Linked DNA regions of Spartinivicinus poritis. The protein of the gene in region 1 binds, or shares a complex with, the protein of each later gene. Links are inferred from orthologs where the notes say so. Each region holds a gene or a part of one and is shown on either strand. Other genes may lie near its edges.

The links. The genes of interacting proteins can lie anywhere in the genome.
Region 2: the proteins of secA (region 1) and secY are in contact, whole or in part, in a crystal structure (PDB 3DIN), measured with the Thermotoga maritima proteins. The link is inferred for Spartinivicinus poritis from one-to-one orthologs. Residues at the interface, in WP_004082002.1 of Thermotoga maritima: Glu261, Ala262, Arg263, Lys300, Ala301, Arg302, Thr303, Ile304, Ile305, Leu323, Tyr324, Asp325, Pro326, Val329, Ser330, Tyr333, Ile336, Lys340, Phe345, Val349, Glu363, Phe364, Tyr374, Ser375, Gly376, Gly377, Glu393, Ile395, Thr482, Ser483; in WP_004081795.1 of Thermotoga maritima: Glu108, Gly109, Glu110, Glu111, Ala236, Glu237, Arg238, Arg239, Ile240, Thr241, Ile242, Gln243, Tyr244, Ala245, Arg246, Arg247, Val248, Thr249, Gly250, Arg251, Arg252, Val253, Tyr254, Gly256, Ala257, Ser258, Thr259, Tyr260, Leu261, Pro262.

Annotation. Positions count from the first base shown.
Region 1 is NZ_JAPMOU010000014.1:57,227-63,552, reverse strand. What follows is about bases 2,228-5,473. They hold secA (preprotein translocase subunit SecA), read right to left. Parts: upstream 5,137-5,473; coding sequence 2,428-5,136; downstream 2,228-2,427. Other genes in these bases: ORQ98_RS12520 (M23 family metallopeptidase), read right to left, coding at 5,306-5,473; argJ (bifunctional glutamate N-acetyltransferase/amino-acid acetyltransferase ArgJ), read right to left, coding at 2,228-2,337. In the rest of the region: DNA gyrase inhibitor YacG, read left to right, coding at 1-141; ORQ98_RS12535 (Nudix family hydrolase), read right to left, coding at 144-1,103; more of argJ, read right to left, coding at 1,120-2,227; more of ORQ98_RS12520, read right to left, coding at 5,474-6,238. UniProt on the Escherichia coli protein: Required for protein export, interacts with the SecYEG preprotein conducting channel.
Region 2 is NZ_JAPMOU010000041.1:30,725-36,802, reverse strand. What follows is about bases 464-3,372. They hold secY (preprotein translocase subunit SecY), read right to left. Parts: upstream 2,642-3,372; coding sequence 1,286-2,641; downstream 464-1,285. Other genes in these bases: rpsE (30S ribosomal protein S5), read right to left, coding at 3,272-3,372; rpmD (50S ribosomal protein L30), read right to left, coding at 3,079-3,267; rplO (50S ribosomal protein L15), read right to left, coding at 2,642-3,076; rpmJ (50S ribosomal protein L36), read right to left, coding at 1,114-1,230; rpsM (30S ribosomal protein S13), read right to left, coding at 612-968. Outside these bases: rpsD (30S ribosomal protein S4), read right to left, coding at 1-151; more of rpsK, read right to left, coding at 166-463; more of rpsE, read right to left, coding at 3,373-3,775; rplR (50S ribosomal protein L18), read right to left, coding at 3,788-4,138; rplF (50S ribosomal protein L6), read right to left, coding at 4,153-4,686; rpsH (30S ribosomal protein S8), read right to left, coding at 4,698-5,090; rpsN (30S ribosomal protein S14), read right to left, coding at 5,116-5,421; rplE (50S ribosomal protein L5), read right to left, coding at 5,431-5,970; rplX (50S ribosomal protein L24), read right to left, coding at 5,989-6,078. UniProt on the Escherichia coli protein: The central subunit of the protein translocation channel SecYEG. Consists of two halves formed by TMs 1-5 and 6-10.

The DNA.
Region 1 (6,326 bases):
TTTCGACCCTTCTGCTCAAAACGCTGTCAGCTGATTGATTTAGGTGCCTGGGCAGATGAGCAGCACCGCATTCCGGGCGATCCTGCTTATCTGCCTGATGAAGAGCTTTTAGCAGAGTACCCCTCTGACCAGCTAGTATAAAGCTAACTAGGCCAGAACTGACTAATTCCAGCAACACCTTGGCCACCAATCTGCTTGGCCTGCTTTACATCGGAAGCGTCGAGACCACCCAGACAATAAATAGGGCACTGCGCTAAATTGATTAAATGCTGTGCTTTTTCCCAACCTAAGCTGGGCTGTTCTGAGTGGCTCGCCGTTGGCTGAATTGGTGAAAGAGTAATAAAATCCACAGCTAACGCATTAGCCTTAGCAATTTCCTCAGCGTTATGGCAGGAGGCAGCAACTAGCCAACCCTGCTCTTGATACTGAGCAATAGCAGCTTCATTGCAATCCATCAATTCAGTTGCCGTTAGATGAACACCGCAGACTCCTTCCAGATTATATGTCTCTCTACTACAACTTGACTGTTTAATAAGCAGCTTCACGTTTGTTTGATAACAGTACTCTGCCAAGGCTTTGACCAAGCCCAGTGGTATAGGTTTGTCCGTAGCCCTTAGCTGTATTAATTGAATGCCTGAAGCTATAGCTGTTTGTACGCGCCTTAAGCAGTCAGCCTGGTCAGTAAAGCCACCTGAAATTAAATAATGATCAGGTAGTAATAAGGCTTGAAGAATAGGGCGATTAGCGGGTGGAAACTGATAATCTGATAGTTTTGTTTTTGCCACCCACTTAATTGCCTGTCCTTCATTGCCAACAGGATCACCACTAAATGCTGTTACTTGCCATACATCAAGCTGTACAACTTTTTCAGGATACTCATAAGTTATTTTAATTAATGGGTTAGCAGTTATTACCTGAATAGCAAGTTCTTCGTATAGCTCTCGCGTTAATGCTGCCTGCACAGTTTCTCCCTGCTCTATCTTGCCTCCAGGAAACTCCCACTTACCCCCTTGGTGTTTATCATCCGGGCGTTTAGCAATTAATACTTCACCTGAAGCATTTATAATCGCCGCCGCTGCAACCTGAATAGACTTTTTGTGCATATTTTATTCTCTGTTATCAGGTCCGATATTCAGCATTGATTTTGACATACTCATGGGAAAGGTCAGTTGTCCAGATAGTTTCAGCAAAATCGCCATTACCCAGCTCAATATCAATTGAAATTGCAGACTCAACCATTGCCTGTTGACCCTGCTCTTCTGTATAGCTGGCTGCTCGACCACCTTTTTCAACAATGGCAACATCATTTAGCTTTATCTGTACCTCATTGACATCTAATTCAGCAATCTCTGCTCGGCCAACTGCCGCTAATATTCTGCCCCAATTGGGATCACTGGCAAATAAGGCGGTTTTAACTAAAGGAGAGTGTGCCACTGTATAGGCAACTTCCAAGGCATCTTGAGCAGTTTTTGCACCATTGACATTAATGGAGACAAATTTAGTGGCGCCTTCTCCATCACGCACAATCATTTGAGCTAGCTGCTTAGCCACCTCAATTAGCGTGCTTTTAAATAATTGAAATAACTGATCACAGGTATTCACTATTAATTCATTATTAGCTGCACCGGTAGCTGCTACTATAAAGGCATCATTAGTGGAGGTATCACCATCAATGGTAATACGATTGAACGACAGGTTCGCTATATCTACAGTTAATTTCTGCAGTAAAGACTGATCAACAGCAAGGTCTGTTGCAATAAAAGCTAACATGGTGGCCATATTTGGCTTAATCATCCCTGCCCCTTTCGCAATACCTGTGATGGTATAAGTTTTCCCTGCCCAACTAAATTGCTTAGAAATACCCTTAGCCTGAGTATCAGTAGTCATAATGGCTTCTGCTACCTGATTCCAGGACTCAACACTTAATTTGTTTACCAGTTGGGGTAGTGCATCCTCTATTTTTTTGACAGGTAATGGTTCTCCAATAACCCCTGTCGAAAAAGGCAATACTTGTTGTTGCGTCAGGCCTAACTGTTCTGCTGTCACCTCACAACTACAGTAAGCATCTTCCAAGCCCTGCTGGCCTGTTCCTGCATTAGCATTTCCCGCATTGATTAATAGTGCTAAAGGCTGTTGCGATAAATGTTGCTTTGCCACTTGAACCGGGGCAGCACAAAAACGGTTTTGGGTAAAAACCCCTGCTACAGTGCTACCAACCCTAAACTGCAGTAATGCTAAGTCTGTTCGTAGATTTTTTTTGATACCAGCAGAAACTGCTGACAACTTTACACCTGGAACAGGCAACAGTTGCTTTATAGACTCTAAGCCGACCGCCATATTTCTTACTACCTCACAAAAAAGGCGACTACCGTCGCCTTTTTTAAATTACTTCTAATTAACAAAATATCTTATTGAGTTATGTATAGTTTATACAATCTTACCATGACATTGTTTATATTTCTTTCCAGACCCACAAGGACAAGGCTCGTTACGCCCAACTTTTCGTTCCTGGCGAATAAATGGTGTATTAGCGTGCTCATCACCTTCTTCCGAAGCTGGCTCACCAGTCATGCTTGCCGCCTCAGCATGCTGAAACTCCATTTGTTTAGCTAAAGCAGCCCTACGCTGGCGCTCTACTTCTTCTGTATTATCATCTTGTTTGACTTGTACATGGGAAAGAATTTTGATGGTTTCATGCTTAATATCTTCAAGCAGTTGTTGGAACAGCTCAAATGACTCACGCTTATATTCTTGTTTAGGATTTTTCTGTGCATAACCACGTAAGTGAATACCTTGGCGCAGGTAGTCCATAGTTGCCAGATGCTCTTTCCACTTATCATCCAATACTCTTAACAACATTTGCTTTTCGAACATACGAAGAACAGAAGCACCTGCTAGCTCTTCCTTAGACTGATAATCTTCCAACAAATGTTGTTTAATTTTTTCCCTTAGTGGCTCTTCATAGAGTTTGTCATCTTCATCCAGCCACTGCTGAATAGATAGATTAATACCAAACTCTGAGGATAAGTGCTCCTCTAAACCATTGATATCCCACATTTCCTGCAAGCTTTGAGGAGGAATAAACTGGTTAATTGCCTGTTCCAAGACATCTTCTCGGAATTCTGTAACCATTTCAGATAGGTCATCTTCACTCATTACCTTATTACGGAAGCTATAGATGTACTTACGCTGCTCATTAGCCACATCATCATATTCTAATAAGGCTTTGCGAATGTCATAGTTGCGACCTTCGACTTTACGTTGGGCTTTTTCAATAGCATTGGTCACCATTCGGTGCTCAATGGCTTCACCTTTTTCCATACCAAGCCGCTGCATTAAGTTGCGAATACCATCAGAGGCAAAAATACGCATGAGGCTATCTTCAAGAGATAAATAAAAGCGGCTAGAGCCTGGGTCACCCTGACGACCTGAACGGCCCCTTAGCTGGTTATCAATACGTCGTGACTCATGACGTTCAGTACCAATAATATGTAGGCCACCAGCATCTAATACCTGTTGATGCCGTTCTTGCCACTCAGCTTTAATGCTATTAATTTGCTCTTCTGTTGGGTTTTCTAGATTAGCGACTTCCGCTTCCCAGTTACCTCCCAACATAATATCTGTACCACGGCCTGCCATGTTGGTAGCAATAGTTACAGCACCAGGTCTACCTGCTTGGGCTATAATTTCAGCTTCTTTTTCGTGGAATTTCGCATTTAATACTTGGTGTTCAATTCCCGCTTTCTTTAATGCACTAGAAACTCGTTCAGAAGACTCAATGGAAGCGGTACCTACCAAGATAGGGCGATGCTTGGCTACATTTTCTTTAATGTCTTCAATTACCGCATCATATTTTTCTTCGATACTGAGATAAACCAAGTCGTTATAGTCTTTCCTCACCATCGGCTTATGGGTAGGAATGACAATAACGTCTAAACCATAAATTTGTCTTAGCTCAACTGCCTCAGTATCTGCAGTCCCTGTCATACCTGACAATTTTTCATACAAACGGAAATAGTTTTGGAAGGTGGTCGATGCTAAGGTCTGGCTTTCGCTTTGAATCTGCAGGCCTTCTTTTGCCTCTAAGGCTTGATGTAAACCTTCAGAAAGTCTTCTACCTGGCATGGTCCGGCCTGTATGCTCATCAACTAACAACACCTGACCATTTTGAATAATATAATCAATATTTTTATGAAAGATTTGATGGGCTTTTAAAGCAGCGTAAACATGATGGAGTAAATTTAGATTGTTCGGTGCATAGAGGCTTTCCCCTTCACCCAGCATTCCCTTTTCGGCCAGCAGCTCCTCTATAAACTGGTGTCCAACCTCATTTAGCTCAACCTGTCGGGTTTTCTCATCTAAAGTAAAGTGACCTTCAACAGCCTCTTCCTGCTTTTGTAATTTAGGAATAAGTTTATTTATAACAGTGTAAAGCTCAGAGCTGTCTTCAGCAGCACCAGAAATAATCAAAGGAGTTCTAGCTTCATCAATCAGAATCGAGTCTACTTCATCTACAATGGCATAGTTAAGTGGGCGCTGGAATTTGTCCTCTAAACTAAATGCCATATTATCCCGCAAGTAGTCAAAACCAAATTCATTATTAGTCCCGTAAGTAATATCCGACTGGTAGGCTGCTTTTTTTGATTCTGGGTCTTGACCTGATGTCACCACACCAACAGTTAAACCAAGAAACTCATATAACGGACGCATCCAGTTTGCATCACGACTAGCTAAGTAATCATTGACTGTCACAACATGGACGCCCTTGCCAGATAAGCCATTAAGGTAGGCTGGCAAGGTTGCTACCAATGTTTTACCCTCACCCGTACGCATTTCAGCAATACGTCCTTCGTGAAGAGTCATGCCACCAATCAATTGAACATCGAAATGGCGCATCCCCATTACCCGCTTGCCTGCCTCACGCACAACAGCAAAGGCTTCGGGTAATAAGCTGTCTAAGCTCTCACCTTTTTTGGTTCGATCACGAAACTCATCAGTTTTAGCCTTTAATTGCTCATCTGACAGTTTACTCAATGACTCCTCTAGAGCACTCACTGCTTTCACTACTTTACGCATCCGGCGTAACTGGCGGTCATTTTTACTACCAAAGACTTTTCGAACTAAAGGCGCTAACATAATCGTTTACTTATTGTGTCCACAAGATTAATACCAGACAGCATCTCAAATGCTCGGCTGATTTTATAAAATAAACTTAGATAAAGTAGCTGGATTGTAACGCTATTTACTTTAGACAAGAAAGCATTACCACAGCTTTTAAGAGAAACTACTCAAAGTGCTTATCGGTTTACCCATTTGCACGGGAAATGTATCTGGCGGGGTTAACAGCTTTTCCGTCTTTATACACTTCAAAATGAACATGTGGACCTGTTGCTCGTCCACTGCTGCCCATTAAAGCAATTTTTTGCCCTTTTTTTACTAAGTCACCTACTTTAACTAAGATTTTACTGTTATGAGCATAACGAGTAACAAAACCATTACCATGATTCACTTCAACCATGTTGCCATAGCCACCTCGTGAGCCAGCCCATGTAATTACTCCCGACCCCACAGAAAAAATACCAGATCCATATTTACCCGCAAAATCAACACCTTTATGCCAGGCATAACGCCCATTGATAGGGTCTGTTCGCCGACCAAATCGAGAAGATAGCCAGCCTTTCCTTATTGGGCTACCTGCGATTAATACGTCACTCTTTATTTTTCGCGAGGTAATTAAATCACCTAACAACTCTAATTGAGCTTCTCGGTTGTCGATTTGTTTGATCAGCTGATCTATCAGGTCAATAAATTGAGGAGGCTTAAATGCTTCATCAATATCATTAGATTCAGGACCACCTAACCCAGGAGGCTCACTAAAATCAAACTCACCATTATCTAAGTCAGCTATTTGGGTAAGACGCTCGCCCAAAGCATCTAGCCTAACTAGTCGACTTTGTAACTGAGACACTCGTAATGCTAACGCATCCAGCTCAGCGGTCGCCTGATCCTTAAGTGCACTAAGCTCACGTCGCTGACTGGCTATTTCTCCTTGCCAATGTTGAGTAGTTTGATTATTAAGGGATTGAGCTGAAAGAGGGGTCAGGTAGGTATAGGTGCCCCAAATAGAGAGGCTGATAAGAGCAACAAGTAGAGTAAGTACAAGAAATGTAAGCCCAAAAGGGCCAATATGAAATGTTCGCGATCTATCTAGCTTTCGTCGGACAATAATAATATTCATTCACTTGCACTTTTAATTCACGGGGATTGCGTACCTCTAGAAAAAGCCACCCTTGGACAATAATTCACTTAAGACATATAGACTACTT
Region 2 (6,078 bases), on another replicon or contig:
AGTCTGAAAGACGACCGCGACGCTGACCATGTTGACCAGGAGCTGATTCAGCTCTGCACTTCGAGTCGTGAGGACGTACGCCACTTTTCAGAAATAAGTCGGTACCTTCACGACGAGACAGTTTACACTTAGGACCTAAATATCTAGCCATTTACTGTCTCCCCATTAAACACGACGTTTCTTAGGTGGACGACAACCGTTGTGTGGAATCGGTGTCACGTCTACGATGTTAGTAATCTTATAGCCACATGCATTTAATGCACGAACGGCAGACTCACGTCCTGGTCCTGGGCCTTTGACACACACATCTAAATTCTTCAGACCGTATTCAGCAGCGGCATTGCCTGCTCTTTCTGCTGCCACCTGAGCAGCGAAAGGCGTGCTTTTACGAGAACCACGGAAGCCGGAGCCACCCGCAGTTGCCCAAGCTAATGCATTGCCTTGACGATCGGTAATTGTCACGATTGTATTGTTAAAAGACGCATGGATGTGAGCAATGCCATCCACCACGGTCTTTTTCACTTTTTTACGTGAACGAGTACCTGGCTTTGCCATATTAGAACTTTCCTGTAATTGCGACTGCTACAGATTAAAAATTCTGTTTGCAGCGATTATTTACGAATTGGCTTGCGTGGACCTTTACGGGTACGAGCGTTAGTTTTAGAACGCTGTCCACGTACAGGTAAACTACGACGGTGGCGTAAACCACGGTAGCAACCCAAATCCATCAAACGCTTAATATTCATGCTAACTTCGCGGCGTAAGTCACCTTCTGTAGTATACTTGGCAACTTCATTACGCAGCTGATCAACCTGTTCTTCAGTAAGATCTTTTACTTTTGCCTCTGGGTTAATGCCAGTTGCTGCACAGATCTTCTGAGCGGTTGGTTTTCCTACACCAAAAATATAGGTGAGGGAGATAACAGCATGTTTGTTATCTGGAATATTGACGCCAGCTATACGGGCCATTCAATTAACTCCATCCTCGAACGAGCACTTAATATGCTCAACCTTAAATTACACCATTAGCGAAAGGCGCAATAGCATACTGACTACTGATCAATAAATCAACCGCCTGACTAGCCAGGCGGTAGTTATCAGTAAAACTGTATCCTTAGCCTTGACGCTGTTTATGGCGTGGTTCGGCACTGCAAATCACTCGCACAGAGCCATTTCGGCGAATGACTTTACAGTTACGACAGATTTTCTTTACAGAAGCTCTTACTTTCATAACTGTCTCCAAATCAATCGTCAGGGTAAATGTTTGTGAATAATTAATTCGCTAATTAGCGAATTAAGCCTCCACTACCATAGCCCTTAAGATTAGATTTTTTCATCAATGACTCATATTGGTGTGACATTAAATGTGACTGTACTTGTGACATGAAATCCATCACCACCACAACTACGATCAAGAGTGAAGTACCACCTAAATAGAAGGGAATATTCCACGCAACATTTAAAAATTGAGGCAGTAAACATACCGCCGCCATGTAAATCGCACCAACCATAGTCAAACGTGTGAGCACGCCATCAATATACTTGGCTGAATGTTCTCCAGGACGAATACCTGGAATATAGGCACCTGACTTTTTCAAATTATCCGCTACTTCTTTCGGGTTGAAAACAAGAGCCGTATAGAAGAAGCAGAAGAAGATGATACCCGCTGCAAATAAAATTAAATTCAGTGGTTGACCAGGGCCTATAGCTTGCGCTAAATCATTCAGCAAGCTCGTCACCCAGCTTTCTTCACCTTGCTGGCCTGGCGTACCAAACCATTGAGCAATCGACGCTGGAAAAAGCAAGATACTGCTAGCAAAGATAGCAGGTATTACACCCGCCATGTTTACTTTCAAGGGTAAATGACTTGATTGCGCAGCAAATACTTTTCTACCCTGCTGGCGTTTTGCATAATTCACCGTAATTCTACGCTGACCACGCTCAATAAACACCACAAATGCGATAACGGAAATTGCAATGATTGCAACTGCTAAAATTTTCAGCACAGCTCTTGCGTCTCGCTCACTAGAAGACTCAAAAAGCTGCCCTATTGCACTTGGTAATCCAGCTACTATCCCCGCAAATATTAAGATAGAAATACCATTACCAATTCCTCGCTCAGTCACCTGTTCTCCTAACCACATTAAGAAAACAGCACCAGTAACGAAGGTAGTAATAGCAACAAAATAAAAGCTGGGACCAGTGTCGTAGGCGATACCCTGATTAGCTAAGCTAACGGTAATACCAAAGCCTTGTACTAAAGCCAATAATACAGTGCCATAGCGCGTATACTGACTTATTTTACGTCGACCGGCTTCGCCTTCTTTTTTCAATTGCTCAAGTTGAGGACTAACAACAGTCATCAACTGCATTATGATGGAAGCTGAAATATACGGCATGATGCCTAGAGCTAATACAGACATTCGCTCTAGAGCACCACCCGAAAACATATTAAAAAGGCCAAGGATGGTTCCCTGATTTTGGTCGAATAAATTCGCCAGCGCGTCAGGATTAATTCCTGGAACAGGAATATGTGCACCGATGCGATAAACGATAATCGCCAAAAACACAAAGCGAAGCCGAGACCAAAGCTCGGTCAGCCCACTTTGATTACCTACGGGTAATGATCCTTTCTTAGCCATTTAGTCCTCGACTTTACCACCAGCAGCTTCAATTGCAGCACGAGCGCCTTTAGTAGCAGTAATACCTTTTAAGGTAACAGCCTTAGATAGCTCGCCTGAAAGAATGACTTTAGCACGTTGAATGCTGGCATTGATAATATTCGCCTCACGAAGTGCTTGTAAATCAATAATTTCACTATTGACCTTAGCCAACTCACTTAAGCGAATTTCTGCAGTAACCCGAGCCAGACGAGAGGTAAAGCCATACTTAGGTAGACGACGCTGTAATGGCTGTTGACCGCCTTCAAATCCTGGCTTAACAGAACCACCTGAGCGAGACTTCTGACCTTTGTGACCGCGACCACCGGTTTTACCCAAGCCGCTACCAATCCCGCGTCCAACACGTTTACCCGCTGGACGGCTACCCGGAGCAGAACCAAGAGAATTCAAACGCATGGTTATTCTCCTTCCACTTTAACCAGATAGGATACTTTATTAATCATGCCGCGTACTGAAGGGGTATCTTCCACTTCAACAGTATGGCCGATGCGCTTTAAGCCTAAGCCTGATACACAGGCTTTATGGCTGGCAAGACGGCCGCTACTGCTACGGACAAGCGTTACTTTGATTCGTTTCGCTGCTGCCATTGTCTTATCCCAGAATATCTTCTACCGACTTGCCACGCTTAGTCGCTACGTCTTCAGGTGAACGCATTTCTTTCAGGCCTTTAAAAGTAGCCTGAACAACGTTTACAGGATTAGTAGAGCCATAGCACTTAGCCAATACGTTTTGTACGCCAGTTACTTCCAAAACTGCACGCATTGCACCACCGGCAATTACACCAGTACCTTCAGAGGCTGGCTGCATGAATACTTTGGAAGCACCATGACGTGCTTTAACTGGATATTGGAGAGTCGTTCCATTCAGGTCGACTTGAATCATGTTACGACGAGCAGCTTCCATTGCTTTTTGAATAGCAATTGGCACTTCACGCGCTTTACCACGACCAAAGCCTACTTTGCCTTTACCGTCACCAACCACTGTTAATGCAGTAAAACCAAAAATACGACCACCTTTAACAACTTTTGCAACACGGTTAACTTGAACTAACTTCTCAATGTAACCTTCGTCGCTCTTACGTTCATTATTTGCCATAGTTCAGTACCTTTAGAACTCTAAGCCACCTTCGCGTGCAGCATCAGCTAATGCTTTCACACGACCATGGAATTGAAAGCCAGAGCGATCAAACGCTACATCTGTAACGCCAGCTGCTTTGGCACGCTCAGCAATCAGCGCACCTACTTTTTTAGCCGCTTCAACGTTGCCTGTCTTCTCATCGCGCAATTGTTTATCCAGCGTTGAGGCACTAGCCAACACTTGGCTGCCATCTGCTGCAATAACCTGAGCATAAATGTGACGAGGTGTACGGTGTACACACAAACGGGTTTTACCGAGCTCGCGAATTTTTGAGCGAGTGCTGCGGGCACGGCGTAACCGAGAATCTCTTTTAATAGACATATCAGTGCCCTACCTTACTTTTTCTTAGCTTCTTTACGGCGAACATGTTCATCCGCGTAACGAATTCCCTTGCCTTTATAAGGCTCAGGTGGACGGAAGTCGCGAATTTCTGCTGCTACCTGACCAACTAACTGCTTATCGATACCTCTGATAACAATTTCAGTTTGGCTTGGAGTTTCTGCAGAAATACCTTCTGGTAATTCGTAATCAACTGGATGAGAGAAGCCTAAGGTAAGGTTGATAGATTTACCTTTAGCTTGTGCCCGGTAACCAACACCAATCAACTGCAGCTTTTTCTCAAAACCACTATTTACACCAGTTACCATGTTACTAACTAAAGCACGAGTGGTACCAGCCATAGCACGAGAGTGTTTAGCACCGTTTTTAGCAACAAATGTTAGCACACTCTCTTCTTGAGCCACTTCAACACATGAAGCTAAGCCCATAGAAAGACTGCCTTTACTACCTTTAATAGTGATTTGTCCACCAGCAAGGCTAACTTCTACACCGCTAGGAAGTTCAACAGGGCTTTTTGCAATACGAGACATATCAAACCCTCCTAGAATACCGTGCAGAGAATTTCACCACCAACGCCAGCAGCACGAGCTGCACGGTCGGTCATGACGCCTTTATTAGTAGATACGATAGCAATCCCTAAACCACCATTCACTTTTGGCAGTTCTTCTTTACCTGCATAAGCACGTAATCCTGGGCGGCTAACACGCTTCAATTCTTCGATAACAGGCTTGCCTTGAAAGTACTTTAGCTCGATGCTCAGTACAGGCTTGGCATCGCCTTCTACCTGATAGTTTTCAATATAACCTTCTTCTTTCAGTACACTGGCAACAGCCACTTTTACCTTAGAGGAAGGCATGCTGACAGAAGTTTTTTCTGCCATTTGGGCATTACGGATGCGAGTTAGCATATCAGCTAACGGGTCCTGCATACTCATTTCTAAATTCTCCTCAGAATTTTAGCTACCAGCTCGCTTTCACTAAGCCAGGAATATCTCCACGCATCGCTGCTTCACGTAATTTAATCCGGCTTAAGCCAAACTTACGATAGTAGCCATGAGGACGCCCTGTTACACGACAACGGTTGTGTAGTCGGCTTGGGCTAGCATCACGAGGAAGCTTTTGAAAAGCCACTTGGGCTTCCCATTTTTCTTCTTCTGATGCATTAATATCAGCTAAAATTGCTTTAAGCTTAGCGCGCTTTTCAGCGAACTTTTGGACTGTCTTCTGGCGCTTTAATTCGCGCTGTTTCATTCCGATCTTTGCCATAACCCTACCCTAACTCTTAAAAGGGAAATTGAACGCTTTTAATAAAGCGCGCCCTTCTTCGTCAGTTTTAGCAGTGGTGGTAAGCGTAATATCCAACCCACGAAGTACATCGATTTTGTCGTAATCGATTTCTGGGAAGATAATTTGCTCTTTCACACCCATGCTGTAATTACCACGACCATCAAAAGACTTTGGGTTTAACCCACGGAAGTCGCGAACACGGGGTAGTGCCATTGATACCAAGCGATCCAAGAACTCATACATCCGATCACGGCGCAGAGTTACTTTTACACCGATTGGCCAACCTTGACGAATCTTAAAGCCGGCAACTGACTTACGAGCACGGGTTACGATTGGCTTTTGACCTGCGATTTTTTCCAGGTCAGCCAACGCATTTTGGATTACTTTTTTATCACCAACTGCTTCACCAACACCCATATTTAAGGTGATTTTGGTAATGCTTGGCACTTCATTAATATTGCTGTACCCAAGCTCTTCTTTAAGCTTGGGAGCAATTTCACTGCGATACTTTTCTAACAAATTTGTCATCGTCGTTACCTGCTAGCCCTATGCATCAACTGGCTTACCGGTAGACTTGAAGATACGCTTTTTCTCTTTACCAGCGCCTTCAAAGCCAACGCGATCAGCTTTTTTAGT